DNA from 2 places in the Bacillus sp. 05T21 genome. Region 2 is predicted to be linked to the other one. Evidence: riboswitches for the same ligand, from Rfam matches in the RefSeq annotation. Region 2 holds a riboswitch; the other holds the start of a gene.

Region 1 (5,264 bases), on a different contig from region 2:
AAAAATTGATTTAGCACCTCAATTTTCAATCCAACGTCCAATTCAGTACCTGCTTTTTTCTTTATTAACAACTTTTCAATTTCATTCAATACACTAGGCTCTACTGATAGTTCCATAATTAACCGGTCAAATTCTACTGGGGGCAATGTCCCTTTCTCTTCTAACCATTTACAAGCTAAAATAGGACGTAATACGTAAAAGTACTTTTTCAACTTTACATTTTCACCTTGTAAAAATTCACGATAGTTTTTTGAAGCCATATGTAAGTAATGATATATCGTTGATTTCGGATTAAAATCCTTTTCACTCATTTGCTGAAGCTGCTCTGGAAGGTTCGAGTTTTCCGAATAAAAAATCGGCGATCGAATCCATTCGAGTAACGCTGGATTTGACTTTGCAAACAGTTGCAAAGCCTTTTTAATATCCCAACCACTTATGTCTAAATCATCACTAATTGGATATTCGATTACATCACGCTTATCATGGATTGATAAATACCATTCTACAGGGTGTATATAAACAAACCTAACATCATAATCACTATCTTTCGATGGAAACCCCCACGCCCGACTCCCTGATTCCACAGCGAATAAAATTTTCACACCATTCTCTTTTTCAATTCGCTCTAGTTCTAATTCAATTTTCTCTCTCATTTCATACCATCTCCATTTTTTGATTATTTCCCTGGGAATTCGACAAATATACGACTAATTTTACTATATACCAAAACAGCTGTCAGACAATTTCTGACAGCTCAATAAAGCACCTATTTTTTATTTTCAATTACAGTAGCAGTAATTCGTTCAAACTCTTTTTGAATTTCCTCTTTATATGCATCCACTTTTGAAAAATCCATAGCAGCAATATAAATTCGTTCTAATTTATCACGAACTGATTTTGCTTTTGCTAAGAAAGACATTGCCTCATTCATTTTTGCTTTATATTGAATGGAAACGTCACGAATTTCTGTAGCATACTTCTCATCCGTCCCCGGTTTAACAATAAGAGCATACATATCTATAATCTCATCACCTTCGCGACTTGGAAAATATTCATGTGGTGCGGTACTATCAAAAATTGCAAATCCCAATTCTCTTACGATAATCATATCGAGACTATTTGGATCAAATCCACAATGATATACTTCTACTTCAAACCCTTTTTCTTCTGCTGCCTTCGATAACTTTTTAAGCATTGTTGATTTTCCAGAACCTGGGCGTCCTTTTATAAAATAACGATGTGGTAATCCTTCTGTTAAATTAGGAACAAAATCAACTGCTCCTTTCGGTGTAGCAGCTCCTAAAAAACGATGTTTCACAATCGATTGTTCTCCCTTTTTATCTGCAAATAATTTCTGAATTAGCTGTTCTGTTAGTTCATTTGCTTTATTAAAATCAATGTTATTAATATATATTTTCTCCCACTCATCATGTATAACTAACGCCTCTTTAAAACATCCGTAAGCAGATTTGAAAGCCTTGCCCGCTTCTAATACAAACCGTTCAATTTCTAACTTCTGCTTTCTTAATTTATCTGAGTCCCAAGCAACTCCTAAATTTATATACTCTTCAATAACTCCTGGCATTTTCGGCTCAATAACATGCGGTGATGTTCCATCAACAATTCCTACTTTTAATTTCGGAATAATCACTCCATCAACTGACTTATTATCAGAAGAACAATGCAAAAGTTCAATATCATATCCTTTTTCAACCCATTCACGACCTATTGCCTTAATTAAAGAAGATTTTCCCGTTCCTGGACCACCCTTTAAAATAAACAACCTATCTAGTCCTTTTAAATTCTCTTCGTATAAATTATGAAATCCTCTAGCTGTATTGCCACCAGCATAATAATTCAATACATTCCCTGTCACTGCACTCACTCCTTCGCAACAGTCTACTTACATAAGCTACAATATGCGAGCAACTTTATTTGGGTGAACACCTAATTTGTATTGCACGAAAAAAGGAAATGAATTACAATTTAAATATCACAAACATTCCGAATTTAAAACCGAATAAACCTTTATCAAGAGAGGCAGAGGGACCGGTCCTTTGAAGCCCAGCAACCTCAGTTTATGCAAACTGAATAGGTGCTAATTCCTGCAAAATGCATTGCATTTTGGAAGATAAAACTCAACTAGTATGTAAAGCTCATCTTTCTTGATTATGAAGGATGGGCTTTTTATTATTTGAAAAAAATATATTGGAGGTATGTAAAATGAAAGTAATTGATCTATCACAAACGTTTGAAAATAATATGTCTCAATTTCCTGGAACACCAAAAATCCAACTAGAAGCCATTACAAGCGTTGAAGAAACAGGTTATCAAGTTACGAATTTTCATTCTGTCGTTCATGTTGGTACGCATTGTGATGCGCCTGCTCATTTCATTTCAGGCGCAACCACTATTGATCAATTACCCCTAAATCAATTTGTAGGCGAAGCTGTCCTTATCGATGTGACTCATGTTCAAGAGCGAAAATTACCTAAGGAAGTATTACATACTGTCGACATAAAAGAAGGTGATATTGTCATTTTCCATTCCAATCTATCTAATAAATGGAATACCGAAGCTTATGAGAAAGAAGCGTTTTATCTTTCCGAAGAATTAGCTGAAGAACTAGTTCAATTAAAAGTAAAATCTGTCGGTTTAGATTTTATTTCTCCTGATGAGGTAACGACAGAAACATCACCGATTCATCACATACTGTTAGGAAATAATATTTACTTAATTGAAAACTTAACAAACTTAGATGCCATTAAAGCGAAACGATTCTTTTTCTCAGCAGCACCTTTAAAAATTAAAAATAGTGACGGTGCTTTCGCAAGGGCATTCGCTGTTATTTTTTAAACATGGTCTACAAAAAAAGCAAAGATCACTTTTGACCTTTGCTTTTATATTTTTTATTTAAGTTAAAAAAGAATTGTTCCACCCTTGGGCGTATCCAAGCTAAATAATCTTTCTCTTTCTTCTTTGTACAAGCTATCTCTTCCCCATCTACCATTCCGACAAGTTCTAGCTCTAACAGTTGCCTCGTAAATGCTAATATATTTACTTCTTCGGCCGGATACTCTTCTTTTAATTTCGCCTCAATTTCGCCCAATAAAAAACCGTCACGCATCATTGCCAATGCATCAATCCAAAGTGGCGGCATTTCATATTTTTCTCCTGTAATTATATCTTTTACAATATAATTATTTTGCTCTTTTCGAAATTGAATCGTGTGTAAACATACAGTCGAATTTAATGTTAATTCCATCATACCACCCCTTTCATCATATCTGCATAGAAAAAAGGATGCGCGTGCACCCCATCTTTTCTTTTCATAACACTACCGAACCGTTACACGAGCTAAAAGCTCTATGTCGATATTTTCCTCCATTATAAACGAAGTGTTTTATAAAAAAAACCCTTCTTGAAACATTTTATAAAATGTTTATATTTACACAACAAGAACACTTTTCTGAAAAATAATTTCGTCTACTGCACTACACTGTTGGTAAATAAATTTCCACTTTCGTTCCTATCCCCATACTACTTTCAATCGCGATACTCCCTTGATGTTCTTCAATAATTTTATATGTAATCATTAATCCAAGACCTGTACCATTCTCTTTTGTTGTATAAAAAGCTTTTCCGATCTTTTCTATTTTCTCATTTTCTATCCCAATACCTTGATCTTCAACAGAAATACACAAGTTCTCTCCAGCTTTTTCATATGCCAGAATCTGAATATCCCCGCCTCCTGGCATCGATTCAATTCCATTTTTGATGATATTTAACAACACTTGTTTTAATTGCTTGTCATCACCATTTATAACGGGTAAATTTCCATCTACTTGCAAATGAAATTTCACTTTATATTGAGTCGCATAACTTTCCATTAGCTGGACAACATATAAAAGGATTTCTCGTATATTACACCATTCATAATTTATTGGTTTCGGTTTCCCTAATAACATCAATTCACTAACAAATCCGTTAATCCTTTCAATTTCTTGTAACATAATGTCATAGCTCATCGTATCAGCAGGGTTTCTTTCTTTTTGCATTTGCGTAAACCCTTTTAAAGCTGTTAATGGATTTCGAATTTCATGAGCAATTGTTGTAGACATTGTCCCAATAACAGCTAAATTTTCCGTCTCTTTCATATTGTTCATCATCTCAACAACCGTTCTTACATAAGACTGAAATCGTTTTAACAAAGAATGTGAAATAATGAAATAGAATATACATAAAACAAGTGGAATCACAACTTTTAAATCTTGTAATATCAATGTAAAAAATACGTACTTTCCAATTACACTAAAGGAAACTAAATAAAAATATTTTCTGTTCACGAAAACCGGTGCAAATAAAATTAATAACATTTCTACCATACTACCATGTTCAAAAGCCCTATCCGTTCGCAAATAAATCATTAAATTATTAATAAGGTTGATAAACATGTAACCAAATAAAAATAAATATTTTACAGAATATACATAGCCTCTTTTTTGAAGATATATTGAAATAGGAAATAATGATATTACAAATATATATACACCTATCCCAAGGCTACCTTTTGGCCATCCTACCGTTGTTCCATTAATATTCATAGCGGGATATACAAAATAATATATAGCATCATATAAAAAGAATATAATATAAAATAATAATATAAATACCTTTAAAGCTTTTCTTTCTTCATAAATCAAGCTCTTGTATTTGTTCATATGAAAACTCCCCTTGATCGATACAAAAAAACATTTCCACTGTTATCTACTTAAATTATAAGTATGAAATTGCTTTCAGGGCAATATGTAACCTTCTAATACTAAAAGGAAGGAGATCTCCTTCCTTTTAGTCACAACTTATATCCATCTTACCCTATCATTTAGCAATCCATCTGTAAAATTATTATGTCCTACTACAAAATCCTTCATATATAAATTTAAATATTCCCCATACTTACTTTCAGTATTTAATAATAATTCTTCTACATAATAAGCGCCTTGTCCAAAAGTATCTAACAGTAAACTACATAAGCCAGCATAAATTCCACACCCTACTTGGAAGTACGTCGCATTTGTTTTATATTTTTGAAAAACTTGGCTACTATTCATTACATTATACATGTATGTCTCATTATGTTCATAAACGAGCAACACACCGACTAAATCTTCTCCTATAATATCATCTTCTGCTGGATTAAATACTTTACGATTCCAATTCCATAAATCTTCCACTTTATCTAAGTTCTGTCTAATTAAGTTTGT
Region 2 (15,781 bases):
AGGAAATCAAAACGTTCATTTTATAAAAAATACAATAACGAAATCTAATATATTTGTTGGTGACTATTCTAATTATGATGCGAAAGATGGAGAAACATTTGAAAATCGAGTATTATATCATTATGAATTTATTGGAGATAGGCTTACCATTGGAAAGTTTTGTTGTATTGCAAATGGAGTTACCTTTATTATGAACGGAGCGAATCACCGGATGGATGGATTTTCGGCATATCCATTTAATATATTTGGAAATGGGTGGGAGAAGTATACACCTAGTTTGTCTGATTTACCTTACAAAGGTGATACAGTTATAGGAAATGACGTTTGGATTGGTATGGATACAACTATTATGCCCGGAATAAAAATAGGGGATGGTGCAATCATTGCAGCTAAATCTGTTGTGACTAGAGATGTCGCACCATATACAATTGTTGGCGGAAACCCTGCAAATAAAATAAAGGAACGATTCACAAATACAATAATAGAAGAATTATTGCAAATTCAATGGTGGCATTTTGACATTGAAAAAATAACCGAAAATATAGATGCTATTGTACAAGGAGATATTGAACCATTAAGACAGTTAAAAAGGTAATAAAAAATGCATGACAAAGAGTATCATACCTCCGAATTTTGTTAATGATAATAGAACAAGGAGGTGTGATACTATGGCACAAGACGTTTTATGTGAAGTAAACAACTGTAAATTTTGGGCTAACGGCAATAAATGTAGTGCAGATGCAATTTATGTAGTAAGTCATAAAGGTAAACATGCATCTACAACTGAAGAAACAGATTGCAAAACTTTTGATCCAGAAGTATAAATTTTTGAAGGGTAGCCAAATCGTGGTTGCCCTTTTATTAATTATAGTATTGATAATAAATCTCATTTTCATTCATTGTTTTTAACTTTTCTTTTTATTTTTTCATATTTTCTTCATAAGTGATGCAATCCAGAGCAATTCATGTTCAATACGTGATTTACTAAATTCAATGACTTCTGTAATAAAAGATGAGCTAACATGTAAAGATTGAATAGCAGTAAGTTGTTTATGTAGTACGTCTTGGCGTATTGTTAAAATTTCTTTTCTAGCTTCGTAATCAAGTTTTTCAAATAGTGCGATACGCACAAGGAACTCAGCGTTATTTGTCGCAATCTTTTCGGGAAACTCTCTTAACATTTCAGAAAAAATTTCTTCTCCTGTTTCAGTTATGTCGTACATATTTCGGTTTGGCTTTCCGACTTGTTTATGTATTTTTTTCGTTATAGCGCCCATATTTTCAAAGCGCCGAAGAGCGGGATACAGTGTATTATGATTTAATTCGAAATTCTCACCTAACCGATTTTGAACATTTTTCTTTATTTCATATCCATGTTTTGGTCCAGTCGTTAATTCTGCTAGTAATAAAATGTCAACGTACATAAAAATCCCCCTTATATATTTCTCAAGTTCTCCAATGAAAAATCCCCTTTAACATATGTTAAAATAACATATGTTAGATTATACAACTTTGAACTACCGACCTATCACTTTTATTGTAAAAGAAAAGGGAGGAAAGAACTATGGCTTCGCCTGAAAATGTGATTTTAGTTCATGAAATTTCAAAGCTGAAAACAAAAGAAGAATTGTGGAATCCGTATGAGTGGTATGAATTTATGAGGGATAACCATCCGGTTCATTATGATGAGGAGCAGGATGTATGGAATGTTTTTTTATACGATGATGTAAATCGAGTTTTATCGGATTATCGCTTATTTTCCAGTAGAAGGGAACGAAGACAATTCGCAATCCCACCTTTAGAAACTAGAATAAATATAAATTCTACTGATCCACCAGAACATCGCAATGTACGTTCTATTGTTTCTAAAGCATTTACTCCAAGAAGTTTAGAACAATGGAAACCTCGAATACAGGCTATCGCAAATGAACTTGTACAACATATCAGAAAATATAGTGAGGTTAATATCGTTGAAGAGTTTGCTGTAGCTTTACCTGTTACCGTCATATCCGATTTATTAGGAGTACCAACAACGGATCGTAAAAAAATTAAAGAATGGTCTGATATTTTATTTATGCCGTATAGTAAAGAAAAATTTAACGATTTGGATGTAGAAAAAGGAATTGCGTTAAATGAATTTAAAACATACCTTCTTCCAATTGTCCAAGAGAAAAGATATCATTTAACCGACGATATTATTTCAGATTTAATACGAGCTGAATATGAAGGCGAAAGATTAACCGATGAAGAAATAGTTACTTTTTCTTTAGGTTTATTAGCGGCAGGTAATGAAACAACTACAAATTTAATTATTAACAGCTTTTATTGCTTTTTAGTAGATTCACCTGGAATATATAAAGAGTTAAGAAAAGAACCTACGTTAATTTCAAAAGCGATTGAGGAAGTTTTACGCTATCGTTTTCCCATTACATTAGCTAGGAGGATTACAGCGGACACAAATATATTTGGACCTTTTATGAAAAAGGATCAAATGATTGTTGCGTGGGTTAGTGCAGCAAATTTAGATGAGAAAAAGTTCTTACAAGCTTCTAAATTTAATTTACACAGAATAGGAAATGAAAAGCATTTAACCTTTGGTAAAGGTCCTCATTTTTGCTTAGGGGCGCCACTTGCACGTTTAGAAGCTGAGATTGCATTAACTACCTTTATAAATGCCTTTGAAAAAATAGAGTTATCTCCATCGTTCAATTTAGAAAAATGTATATTAGAAAATGAACAAACATTAAAATACTTACCTATTCTTTTGAAAACTAGGTAAAACGTTCAGCAAGGTACAAAATTACTGTACCTTGTTTTTTATTTCTCAATTGTAAATTTTTAGTGGTCTATTTAGTATGGAAGTGTGTGAAAGAAGAGTGGAGGAGAATGCTTATGTTAACGTGCGATGGGAGTAAAACGTTTCAAATATTTATTAAAGCTGTAACTGATTTAATAGATGGTGATTTATTGGAAGAACAAATCGTGTGTGAAATTGAAACATTACTAGAAGAACTTTTAGAAAAGAAAACATGGCTTCCGTTAGATAAACAGAAGGTGAATTCGGCTCAATATGCACGACACTTACTGTATGAAGATCCGTTAAAACGTTTTGAAGTATTAGCTCTCGTATGGAAAGATGGACAATCTACACCATTACATGATCATGATGGCACATGGGGAGTAGAAGGCGTTTTTTCAGGAAGGATAATGGTGCAGAACTTTGTTCAAACGAAGCAACTTGGAAATTCACTTTCTTATTTAACACATACAGGAAATCTTTATTTGGGAGAAGGCGAAACAGATAAAGTAATTCCACCAGCTGATTGTCATATTCTAGAAATATCCGGAAATGAAAGCGTAATCACTATTCATATATACGGAAAACGTTTAGAAAAGTTTAAAGTATATATACCAACAGAAGAAAAAAACGTATACATGTGTGAGACAAAATATATTAGTTATAATTCGTAGCTTAAAATCCAAAGCTTTTCTTTAAAAAGAACAGCTTTGGATTTTATTTTTAATTATTTCTTGACCTGAAACGCTTTTCATAAATTATAAATAAGGAGTGCTTCACGAGATTCGTATGAAAACGATACCTTTTATTTAATAAAAACTCGTGTATTTATAGAAAGTGGTGAAGAAATAATGAAATTAATCGCAATTGATCTAGATGGAACTCTTCTTTCAGGGAATAAAATGATTAGTAAAGAGAATGCAGAAGCAATTCGGAAATGTCAAGAAGCTGGCCATGTTGTAGCAATTTGTACTGGACGTTCTATTGTGGATATTGAACGACTATTGTTAGAAGTTGATTTGGAGTGTCCGATTATCGCGGAGAATGGTGCACTTATATATAAAGATAAAAAAATGATGAAGAGATACCCAATTCAAAATATGCAGGCACTTGAGATTGTAGAATATCTTGAAGAGATTGGCTTGTATTATCAGCTTTATACTAATAAAGGTGTGTATGTACCGGATTATGGAGTAGAGAGTGTACGTAATGAAATCGAGTATGTGAGGAATGCAAAAGAGAATTTCGATTTGAAAGAGTTAGAAACGATTGCTGCATTATACCTTGAGCATACAGCATTTCATAGTACAGAAAGTTGTAAACCAATTGTAGAAATGGATATACATGTGCATAAACTTTTACTGTTTTCTTATGACATAGAGAAATTAAAAAAATTAAAAGAAACGTTTCTGCATAATACAGATTTAGCTATTACATCTTCCTATTGGCATAATTTAGAGATTAATCATCGAGATGCTCAAAAAGGAAATGGATTATATACTTTAGCAGAACATCTTAATATTCCAGTTGAAAACACTGTAGCAATAGGTGATGGCTTAAACGATGTTTCTATGATGGAGAAAGCAAATATATCAATTGCAATGGGAAATGCAGTTGAAGAAATAAAAGCGATGTGTCAATACGAAACGTTAACAAATGAAGAACATGGTGTCGCACATGCTTTATATAAATATGTAATGTAATAAAAAAAGAAAAAAAGAATCCAAATAGATTCTTTTTTCTTTTTATTAGGGGTAAGGTATTCTATGTGATTCATAGAAGCCTTATTACACCTAATTATATAGAATATATTGGAATAAATGTTTATATTTTTCATGAGAGTTATGAAAAATTTGTGAACTTTATGTTTATTGTATTTTTATAGTGCTGTTAGCAGCGCGTAACACTCCCATATTATTTTCTGTTTTTAATTGAAAAATAGAATTTGTTCGAATAATTATTCTACAGCTATATACCTAGGAGCACTTTCTTCGTATAATGAAGAAGTATGAATTTTTAATTTGTATAAATTTTACATATCGAGGTGAAAAAGGAATGAATGCGCGGCTAATGGAACTTATTGATGTGAGTACAATAGAAACCATGGCAGAACAATTTTATAAATTAACCAACATATCACATCAACTTCTTGATGCTGAAAACGAATCTATATTTTCATTTGGAATTAATGAAATGAAAGTATGTAAACTTCCCAAAATTGAAATCCCCCTTTTCTTATACAATCAATATTTAGGATCTTTTGTTGTATGGTCCAAACGAAGCGAAATTTTCAATTGCCAAAAATATTTTGAAATGCTTTCTAACCTCATTATAACTGGGATGAAAAAAGCAGTTCAAAGTAAAAATACATCGTTACTTTCTCGAAAAGAGGAAGAACTACATACGATCTTACAAAACATGCCTGTTATGGTTGATGCGCTTGACTATAATGGAGATTTTGTTTTGTGGAATCGAGAATGCGAGATTGTAACAGGTTATACTGCTGAAGAAATAATTGGGAATCCAAACGCTCTTCAATTACTGTATCCTGACCATAATTATCGCAATCAAATACAAAATAAATTTTTGACTCGTGGAAAAAATTTTAGAGATTGGGAAATGAGTTTAACATGTAAAAATGGTGAAATTAAAACGATAATGTGGTCCAATATATCAGAGCAGTTTCCTGTAACAGGATTTAGTTACTGGGCTGTTGGGGTAGATATTACACATTTAAAAGCGATAGAAGAGCAATTAAAACAACAAACGTCTGAATTAGAATTAATTTTTAAAGCTTTACCAGATTTATGTTTTTTAACAGAAGATGATGGGACAATTATAGATTATAAAGCAGGATCCCCTACAAAATTTTACGTACCTGCAGAAGCTTTTATGGGGAAAAAATTTTACGAAATATTACCGTCTTCAGTAGCACAGCAATTTCAAGAAGCAATTCGCCAATTGAAAGAAGAAGGAAAGAATGTAATTGTAGAATATTTTCTAACAATTAATGGAAGTATCGATTTCTTTGAAGCTAGATGTTTACCATTATTACAAGATAAAATTATGATCATTGTACGCGATATCACAGAGCGGAAAAAGGCAGAAGAATTGCTAAATAAATCAGATACACTTGCGGCAATTGGTCAATTAGCAGCCGGTGTAGCTCATGAAGTGAGAAACCCATTAACTGTAATTAAAGGATTTATACAGTTATTCCAAATTAATAGAGAAGATCAAGAAAAATATTTTGACCTTATGCTTTCCGAAATAGAAAGAATAGAAGCAATCCTCCAAGAGTTTTTGTCGATTGCTAAAACTGATGAAATAAATACAGAAAAGAAAAATATTTATCAAATTTTTAAAAATGTCGTATCGTTAATTAATACAAAAGCAATCATGACAAATATTCAAGTTGAACTATTTACAGATTCCAAAGAGATAATCATTGAATGCTCAGAAAATCAATTGAAACAAGTATTTATTAATATTTTGCAAAATTCAATCGAAGCAATGCTAGATGGCGGGAAAATTTCAATCCATATAAAAGAAATACATAAAAAAGGTGTCATTATTAGTGTAATAGATGAAGGAATAGGAATACCTGAAGAAAGAATTAAAAGATTAGGTGAACCTTTCTATAGTACGAAAGAAAAAGGTACCGGTATTGGATTGATGTTAAGTTATAAAATAATTGAAGGTCATCAAGGAACAATAAGTATAATGAGTGAGGTTGGCGTCGGGACAACTGTAACTATTTACTTGCCGAAAATTCAGAGTAAACAATCTCTATCAAATTGTGATGATAGATGTATTTCAATACGTTCTAATATTAACTCCTAAAATACTTAATACCCAATAACAAAGCTAAGCTTTTGTTATTGGGTATTTTTATATTTAATTTAGTAAACTTTACCTTTTCTTTATGTTTGTTTTAATTTCTATTAAGTTTTAAACGTTATATTAATATGCGTACAAAGTAATGTATGGAAATTGTACATTATTTTTAATATAGAAAGCTTAAAATTATTAGAAATGTTGTAAGGAGGAGATTATGACAAGGTGAAAAAGAAAGAGAAAAAGAAAAAGAGTGGTAGAGCACTACCTATACGATTAAATATTTTATTCTTTTGTGTGTTTTTATTATTTTCTGGAATTATAATCCAGTTAGGCAAAGTACAAATTTTCGATGGAGAAACATATAAAAACGAAGTAGAAAAAAGAGAGAATGCAACTGTTAATCTTACAGTACCACGCGGCAAAATTTATGACCGTGAAGGTAATCCAGTTGTTGACAATAAGTCTTTACGTACGATTACATATACAAAGGTGAAAGGTGTAAAAGCGGAAGAAATGTTAAAAACCGCAAGACAACTTGCAGCAATAATTGAAATGCCGCAAGAAGATATTGATAAGTTAACCGAGACTGATAAGAAAGATTTTTGGATGCAATTAAATCCAAAACTTACTCAAAATTTAGTATCTAAAAAAGAAATAGATAAGTTTAGAGAAAAGGATATTAACGGAAAAGATCTAGACAAAAAAATAGAAGAGTTAAAAAGAAAGCGCATCACAGATAAAAATCTTCAAGAATTAACAGCCACAGATATAGAAGTGTTAGCTATTAAAAGTAAAATGACTTCAGGTTATCAAATGGCACCTCAAATTATTAAAAAAGATGTTAGTGAAAAGGAATATACTGTGATTAGTGAAAATTTAGCAAATCTCCCAGGTGTAGACGCATCAGTTGATTGGGAAAGGCTCTATGTAAATGATGGCTTATTCCGTTCAGTTCTTGGAAATGTTTCGAATGCTGATGAAGGATTACCACGTGAACGATTAGATTATTATTTAGTGCGTGAGTATAGCCGGAATGATCGTGTTGGGAAAAGTTACATCGAACAGCAATACGAAGATGTGCTTCATGGTACGAAAAAAGAAGTAAGAAGTATTGCTGATAAACAAGGTAATACAATTAGAACGGAAACAGTTTCTGAAGGAAAAAGCGGCAAGAATTTAACTTTAACAATAGATATGGAATTACAGAAAAAAGTAGAAGAGAGCATAGAAAAAATATTAAAGGCCTATAAAGGTTCAGAATCGATGTTGGACCGTGCTTTCGTTGTAATGATAAATCCGAAAAATGGTCAAGTATTATCAATGGCAGGGAAAAAATTAGTAGAAAAAGATGGGAAAACAGAAGTTGAAGATTATGCTTTAGGTACGATGACAAGTTCATATGAGCTTGGATCAACTGTTAAAGGTGCGACAATATTGACTGGTTTTGAAACGAAAGCTATAACACCAGGTACTTATTTTTATGATGCGCCTATGAAGTTTAAAGGAACTAAGGAGAAGAAGTCTTGGAAAGAGTTTGGAAATATAGACGATTTAAGAGCGTTACAAGTTTCTTCAAACGTTTATATGTTTAATACAGCATTAAAAATTGCAGGTGTGGATTATGTGAAAAATAGCTCATTAAATATTAAACAGGAATACTTTGATAAAATGAGGTATTATTTCAGGCAATTTGGATTAGGTGTTCCAACAGGTATCGATTTACCGAATGAAACAGCTGGACAAATTGGTAAAAAAGATAACCAGCCAGGTTTCTTATTAGACTACTCAATTGGCCAGTATGACACGTATACACCGCTTCAGCTTGTACAGTATATTTCAACAATCGCAAACGGTGGATATCGAATGAAGCCACAAATTGTTCAAGAGGTTAGAGAGCAAACCGCGCAAAAAGATGAGATTGGTAAAGTGGTGCATTCAGTAGAACCAATCGTTTTAAATAAAATAGATATGAAAGAGGATTATATAAATCAAGTAAAGGAAGGATTTAGGAGAGTATTCCAAGAAGGTGATGGAACTGGAGTAAGGGCATTCCAAAAAGCACCGTATAAACCAGCGGGAAAAACAGGGACAGCACAGACAGTATACGGTGGAGAAAGTGATATTGGAAGAAATGAAAAAGGTGAGCGAAGAGAATGTTATAATTTAACGTTAGCAGGATATGCGCCATATGACGATCCAGAAGTAGCATTTTCTGTTGTTGTGCCCTGGGTTATAAATGATAAATCAGGTATTAACTCTGATATTGGAAAAGAAGTTTTAGATGCTTATTTTGATTTAAAAAATAAGCGATTAACTGGCGAAGCACCAAAAATAGATGACTCTAAAGAGAATTAAAATATACGAAACGTCTCTAGCAATTATATGAACTAGAGACGTTTTTTACATACGAATAGTTTAGAAATGAGGTATATATGAAGCAATTGATTCTAAAAGATTGGAGAAAAATATGTAGCTATATTTTAATTATAATAGGAATTATTTTTATTAATAAGTTATTTTTATTTTGTATGGTAGAAGGAATTTCGATGCAACCTACTTTGAATGAGAATAATCGCATACTAGTTAATAAGGCTAGCATCTATTTTTCTTCTTTTCATCATGGTGATGTTGTAATAATAAAAAAAGAAGACTCGCCTACATACTACGTGAAGCGAATTATTGGATTACAAGGGGATAACGTACAATTAAGAAACGATGTGTTATATATTAACGGTAAAAAGCGAGATGAGTTGTATATACAGTTAGATATGTCACAAGTATCAAATCGTTTTTCAAACTTTAGAGAAATGAAAGTTCCCTCGCATAAATTATTTGTACTAGGTGATAATCGTAATCATAGTATGGATAGTAGGAATACACTTGGACTGATCAATGAGTCACATGTAATAGGTAAAGTAAAAATGGTATATTATCCATTTGATCAAATAAAATGGTTAAAATAATTCTATTAGATATGCACGTTTTACAAAATAAATCATATATTGATAGCATAGGACAAGCAGAAAAGCTTATCCTAACCTCACAGAACACTCCTTATCACAGTTAGGCATCTACATTTTATGTAGATGCCTTTTTCAATGTCTGATAATTATTTATCAACCTAAAGTAGTAAGTATATTGGGACTATTAAGGGGAGATTGCTTGTAATAATAACAGTACGATTAATAAGAACATTGAATTGTAAGGAGTGAGAAATAAGTGATGAACATTTTAATAGTTAATTTCCCTGCAGAGGGACATGTAAATCCTACATTAAGTTTAGTAAAGGCCTTTACTGAAAGAGGTGATAACGTACACTATATTACAACGGAAAGCTTTAAGGAAAGGCTTGAAGTTTTGGGAGCCATTGTACATACTCATCCGGATTTATTAAAGGAGATTTCTATTGATAATGAAACTTCATATGGATTAAAATCTTTCTTTCATGTACATGTTCAAACTTCTTTATACATATTAGAAATTACGAAACGATTATGTAAAAGCATTAATTTTGATTTCGTAGTTTATGATATATTTGGTGCTGGAGAGTTAGTAAAGGAATATTTACAAGTTCCAGGCATAGTTTCCTCTCCTATATTTTTAATTCCACCAGTATTATTGGAAACCTTGCCTTTTCATCCAAATGCAGAAATACAATTCCAACCCGATGAACTCTCTGAAAAGTTACTGTATCAAATGGAACATGAATTTGGAGTAAAGCCCAAAAATAATCTTCAATTTATGCATAATAAGGGAGATATTAGTCTCGTGTATACAAGTCGTTATTTTCAACCTAATAGCGATTCGTTCGGAGAAAACAATGTTTTTATTGGACCGAGTATTATAAAGCGCAAAACAAATGTAAAGTTTCCACTTGAATTGCTTTCAAAAAAGAAAGTTATTTATATTTCAATGGGAACACTTCTCGAAGGGCTCGAACCATTTTTTAATACTTGTATTGATGCTTTTTCAAATTTCGAAGGGATTGTAGTAATGGCGATTGGTGATAGAAATGATATTTCAAAAATTAAGCAAGCGCCAGACAATTTTATTATAACCCCTTACGTACCTCAATCAGAAATATTAAGTGAAGCAGATGTTTTTATTACACATGGTGGAATGAATAGTGTGCACGATGCAATCCATTATAATATCCCATTTGTGATAATACCGCATGATAAAGATCAACCTATGATAGCGCAAAGATTAACTGAGCTTGAGGCAGCACATAGATTATTGAAAGAGCATGTTAATGTGCAAACTTTAAAAAAGGCGGTAACAGACGTTCTTTCAAATGAAAAGTATAAACATGGCATTCGAAAACTGAATGAAAGTTTTTTAGGGTGTGGTGGTTCCAAAAGAGCCATTGCAGTTATTGATGCTCTTTTAAATAAATAGTTCGGACAATATAAAAGCATAGAGGCTCTACCTGTATGCTTTTATATTATTATCCAGCAAATTGTACAGCAGTATTTGCATGTAAATAAGCAGTATCAAAAACAGGAACAGTAAGGTCATTTTGGGAAATAAGCAATGGTATTTCAGTACAGCCTAGTAATATTCCTTCCGCACCATTTTGAATTAATGAATTGGTAATTTGTATTAGTTTTTCTTTTGATGTTTCTGAAATAATTCCTCTACTTAATTCATTTAATATGACGTGATGGATAAAAGTTCTTTCTTCGTCATTTGGGATAATTGTCTCAATGTTATATTTTGCTAGTCGTGATGTATAAAAATCTTGTTCCATCGTTTGTTTCGTTCCTAATAATCCGATCCGTTTTATATTCTGTTCTACCATTTCTTTAGCACTTACATCACCGATATGAAGAAGTGGGATTGATATTGCTTGTTCTACTTCCTCAGCAAATAGATGTACAGTATTAGAACACATAAGTAAACATTCAGCTCCTGAGTTTTCTACCTTTTTTGCTACCGTGACTAATTCATTTTTCACTTCTTCATATTGATGGTTTTGCAATAATGTAGTTACCTCCCCAAAGTCCATGCTATATAAAACAAGCTTCGCATTTTGATCATATTGAGAGAGAGTTAGTGTATTAATATGTTTATAATATAACGATGTTGATTCCCAACTTAGTCCGCCAATTAAGCCAATTACTTTCATCATGCATTCCTCCCGTAACAATTTTGAATTTATTATTTCATAATTCCGATAAGAATACAATGATTTAAATGAACTATTTATCGAAAAATAAAAATAGTAAGAAAAGTATTGAAATTATTTATTGTTAGTGCCATAATACAGATTACAACTACATACTTATCCAGAGAGGTAGAGGGAACGGCCCTATGAAACCTCAGCAACCCCTATGTAATTACATAGGAAGGTGCTAATTCCGCAGAGGACACTATGTGTCTTTTGAAAGATAAGGGGATTCTTGTACGTGAAAGAAAATGACCTCTTATTTAAGAGGTCATTTTTTGTTGTATAGAAAGGAAGTGTCGATGCATAATTCATTTTCAAAATAAATATAGAGTATTAAAAGTTGAATAATACGAGAGGGGAATTGTAATGAACAAATTAACGACAAAGCTAGTAGTAGCTATTGGAATTGGAGCAGCTTTATACGGGGTATTAGGGCTTTGGGGATTTTCTATCGCACCGAATACATTTATTAAACCCGCATTGGCTATTTTAACAGTTTTTGGAGCGTTATTTGGCCCAGTAGCAGGACTTTTAATAGGACTCATCGGTCATACCGTTACAGATACGATCGCTGGATGGGGTATTTGGTGGGGATGGGTTATTAGTTCAGGTATTATTGGTTTAGCAATGGGACTCATACAAAAAAGAGTTGGTTTTAGTGTAAAACATGGAACGTATAATAACCGTGATATTTCTTATTTTGCAATTGCAGGGTTAATTGGTATTGTCATAGCTATTATATTTGCTGGAGCATTCGATATTATTGTGATGGGAGAACCGTTTGACAAAATAGTTATACAAGTACTAGGCGCAACAATTGCAGACGTTATCGTATTTTTAGTTCTTGGCTTACCAATCACGATCGGTCTAGCGAAATCAAATAAGAAACATACACATTTAAAAATTGAAAAGTAGGGATGAATACATGCAACCAATTATTTCTTTTGAACAATTTACCTTTCAATATAGGCATACCACGCAGCCTACTTTAAAAGATATTACATTTCAAATATATCCTGGGGAAAAGGTACTTATCGCTGGACGAAGTGGTTCAGGTAAGTCAACATTAGCTCATTGTATAAATGGGCTAATCCCATTTTCTTACGAAGGGATAAGTACCGGTAACATTTTAATAGCTGGAAAGGATCCGAGAAAAGGTAGTGTTTTTGAACAGAGTAAACACGTAGGGACAATATTACAAGATCAAGATGCACAATTTATAGGCCTTACTGTCGAAGAGGATGTAGCATTTGCATTAGAAAACGATTGTGTAAATCAAATAGAAATGAGAAAGATTGTTACGGATTCTTTAAAAAAGGTAAGCATGCAGGACTTTCATACACAAAGTCCACATGAATTATCAGGAGGTCAAAAACAGACAGTCTCTCTTGCAGGTCTGCTAACGACAAATGCAGATATATTATTATTTGATGAACCGTTAGCTAATTTGGATCCTGCATGTAGTTTGAATACAATAGAACTCATTAAAAATATACATGAGAAATATAATAAAACAATTGTAATTATTGAACATCGAATAGAAGAAATATTAAACCTTGATTTAGATAAAATTATTTTAATAGATGAGGGAGAAGTTATTGCCGTTGGTTCACCGGATAGTATTTTAAATTCTAATATATTACCAAATATTGGACTAAGAGAACCTATTTATATAGAGGCGCTAAAGAAATTAAATTTTGATAGTAATAATGTTAGGGTATTTCCAATTGAAAATCTTCGTAATGCAGGCGTTCATAGCCTATTAAAGAACTGGATGCATAAGCAAGTTTCATCAAAAAACAAATATATTAAAAAAGCTTTATGCAAGATAGAAAATTTATCATTTACGTACAATAACAAACATACAGCCTTAGAAGATATCAACCTTTCAATAGGAGAGGGAGAAATAGTAGCGTTATTGGGTCATAATGGAGCAGGAAAATCGACATTAGCTCATACTCTTATAGGAATAAATAAAACAGAGAATGGGAGAATAACATTCGATGGAGAAAATATAAATTGTTGGTCTATTCGTAAACGCGGGGAAGTTATTTCTTATGTTATGCAAAACCCAAATCAAATGATTACACAGCCTACTGTTTTAGAAGAGGTTTCATATTCATTACAATTAAAAAAGGTTTCTAAAGATGAGATTGAGACAAGAGTCGAAAAAGCTTTAAGAATTTGTGGATTATATCCATTTCGTAACTGGCCAATTCAGGCATTAAGCTATGGACAAAAAAAGAGGCTTACTATTGCATCTGTACTTATAACAAACCCAAAACTTATTGTATTAGATGAGCCAACAGCTGGACAAGATTATTACCATTACAAACAGTTTATGTCGTTTATTAGAAAACTGGCTAAAAGGGGCATATCCTTTATTATTATCACACACGATATGAATCTTGCTTTAGAATATGCAGATCGAGCGGTAGTTCTGCATGAAGGGAAAATTATTGCGGACAATACTGTATCTGCTGTTTTAGGGGATCGAGGAACGTTACAAAGAGCTAATCTACGGGAGATTTCATTAATAAAACTAGCTAAATTAAGCGGAATTCCAACTCCAGAAACATTTGTGAAACTTTATATTGAAGCTAATAGGAGGGAGGAATATGCATAATACGTATTTTTATCGTATGGATGGTGCAATTAAATTATCTTTATTTATATTTTGTATGACACTTACTTTTTTATTTTTTGATTTTCGTATATTGCTAATTTTATTTATTGTTGGATGTATCGGCCTCTTAATTGCAAAAATTCAATTGCGTAAAATTATAGTTATTTTCAGCGTTATATTTACATTTAGTTTATTAAATTCCGTTATGATTCTTTTCATTACGCCCATCCATGGATCGGAATTAACGGGATCGTATACCTCTTTTTTTTATATAGGTTATGCAACAATTACATATGAAACTTTATTTTATGCAGCTACACTTTCATTGAAATATTTTACGTTATTACCATTTACACTTCTTTTTATTTATACAACTCATCCAAGTGAATTTGTGAGCAGCTTAAATAAATTTGCTGTTCCTTATAAAATTACATATGCAATAAATATTGCACTGCGTTATATACCAAACATTCAATCTGAATATATAATCATTAGACACGCGCAGGAAGCAAGAGGCGTACCTTTTGAAAAAGGAGAAGCGAGCTTGTGGATTCGTATGAAAAACCGTGTTTTAATTTTTTGGCCACTTATTATTCATTCATTAGAAAGGATTGATACTGTTTCAAATGCAATGGATTTAAGAGGTTTTGGAAAAAATGATAAACGAACGTGGTACTATGCAAAAGACGCACAAAAGGAGGATTACATCACACTTTTTGTTGGTATTATCATTTTGATTATTGCAGTTTACTTAAAGCTGAATGTATTCCAAAGCTTCTGGTACCCATTTTAAAGCACTCTCAATAGAGTGCTTTTACTAATTTTTATGAAGACATGCTCAAAAAAGGGAGATATACATATTGTATAATACGAACCAGTTAAAATGATCAACTACCTATTAGTTTTCAAACCAAAAGGAGGAGAAAATATGAGTTTCGGCGGTTCTTGTGGTTTTGGTGGAGGTTTCGCTTTATTAGTTGTGTTATTTATTTTATTAATTATTGTTGGATGTAGCTGTTGGAGCTAAGGGTACTAATTTCTAATTAGTCTCTTCTAAATGTAAACTTAAAAAAACATAGCAGATACTTTTTGTATCGAAATAAATGAAAAAGGAGCTTAATAGCTCCTTTTTCATTTATTATACGAAATCTCCTCATTATTGCATTTAGGTAAAGTGATAGTTAAGGTAGTTCCTTTATTTATAACACTTTGGATTTTCAATGTGCCTCGCATCGTTTCGATAATTTTTACAGCAACCATTGTTCCTAAGCCAGTACCTTTCGTTTTTGTACTAAAATATGGTTCGCCAAATCGATTAATTTGCTCTTGAGACATTCCAACTCCACTA

The links. A riboswitch is a leader RNA that binds a small molecule or an ion and turns the genes downstream of it on or off. The one in region 2 is predicted to bind S-adenosylmethionine.
Region 1: linked by a shared signal. The riboswitch ahead of AC1DKZ_RS19460 (cyclase family protein) and the one ahead of AC1DKZ_RS11365 (ECF-type riboflavin transporter substrate-binding protein) in region 2 are both predicted to bind S-adenosylmethionine.

Annotation. Positions count from the first base shown of each region.
Region 1 is NZ_JBFTMD010000011.1:126,311-131,574, forward strand. Features, by position in the region: gene AC1DKZ_RS19450 (nucleotidyltransferase domain-containing protein) at 1-653, opposite strand, end outside; gene AC1DKZ_RS19455 (PRK06851 family protein) at 767-1,876, opposite strand; SAM riboswitch class I at 2,026-2,138, shown strand; gene AC1DKZ_RS19460 (cyclase family protein) at 2,224-2,856, shown strand; gene AC1DKZ_RS19465 (hypothetical protein) at 2,882-3,265, opposite strand; gene AC1DKZ_RS19470 (ATP-binding protein) at 3,495-4,721, opposite strand; gene AC1DKZ_RS19475 (S-adenosylmethionine decarboxylase related protein) at 4,860-5,264, opposite strand, start outside.
Region 2 is NZ_JBFTMD010000004.1:178,321-194,101, reverse strand. Features, by position in the region: gene AC1DKZ_RS11420 (Vat family streptogramin A O-acetyltransferase) at 1-595, shown strand, start outside; gene AC1DKZ_RS11415 (DUF1540 domain-containing protein) at 669-824, shown strand; gene AC1DKZ_RS11410 (PadR family transcriptional regulator) at 927-1,424, opposite strand; gene AC1DKZ_RS11405 (cytochrome P450) at 1,565-2,779, shown strand; gene AC1DKZ_RS11400 (cysteine dioxygenase family protein) at 2,893-3,471, shown strand; gene AC1DKZ_RS11395 (Cof-type HAD-IIB family hydrolase) at 3,649-4,500, shown strand; gene AC1DKZ_RS11390 (PAS domain-containing sensor histidine kinase) at 4,853-6,640, shown strand; gene AC1DKZ_RS11385 (peptidoglycan D,D-transpeptidase FtsI family protein) at 6,860-8,992, shown strand; gene lepB (signal peptidase I) at 9,070-9,600, shown strand; gene AC1DKZ_RS11375 (macrolide family glycosyltransferase) at 9,857-11,035, shown strand; gene AC1DKZ_RS11370 (aspartate/glutamate racemase family protein) at 11,085-11,768, opposite strand; SAM riboswitch class I at 11,919-12,034, shown strand; gene AC1DKZ_RS11365 (ECF-type riboflavin transporter substrate-binding protein) at 12,174-12,722, shown strand; gene AC1DKZ_RS11360 (ABC transporter ATP-binding protein) at 12,733-14,433, shown strand; gene AC1DKZ_RS11355 (energy-coupling factor transporter transmembrane component T family protein) at 14,426-15,226, shown strand; gene AC1DKZ_RS11350 (YjcZ family sporulation protein) at 15,362-15,460, shown strand; gene AC1DKZ_RS11345 (sensor histidine kinase) at 15,565-15,781, opposite strand, start outside.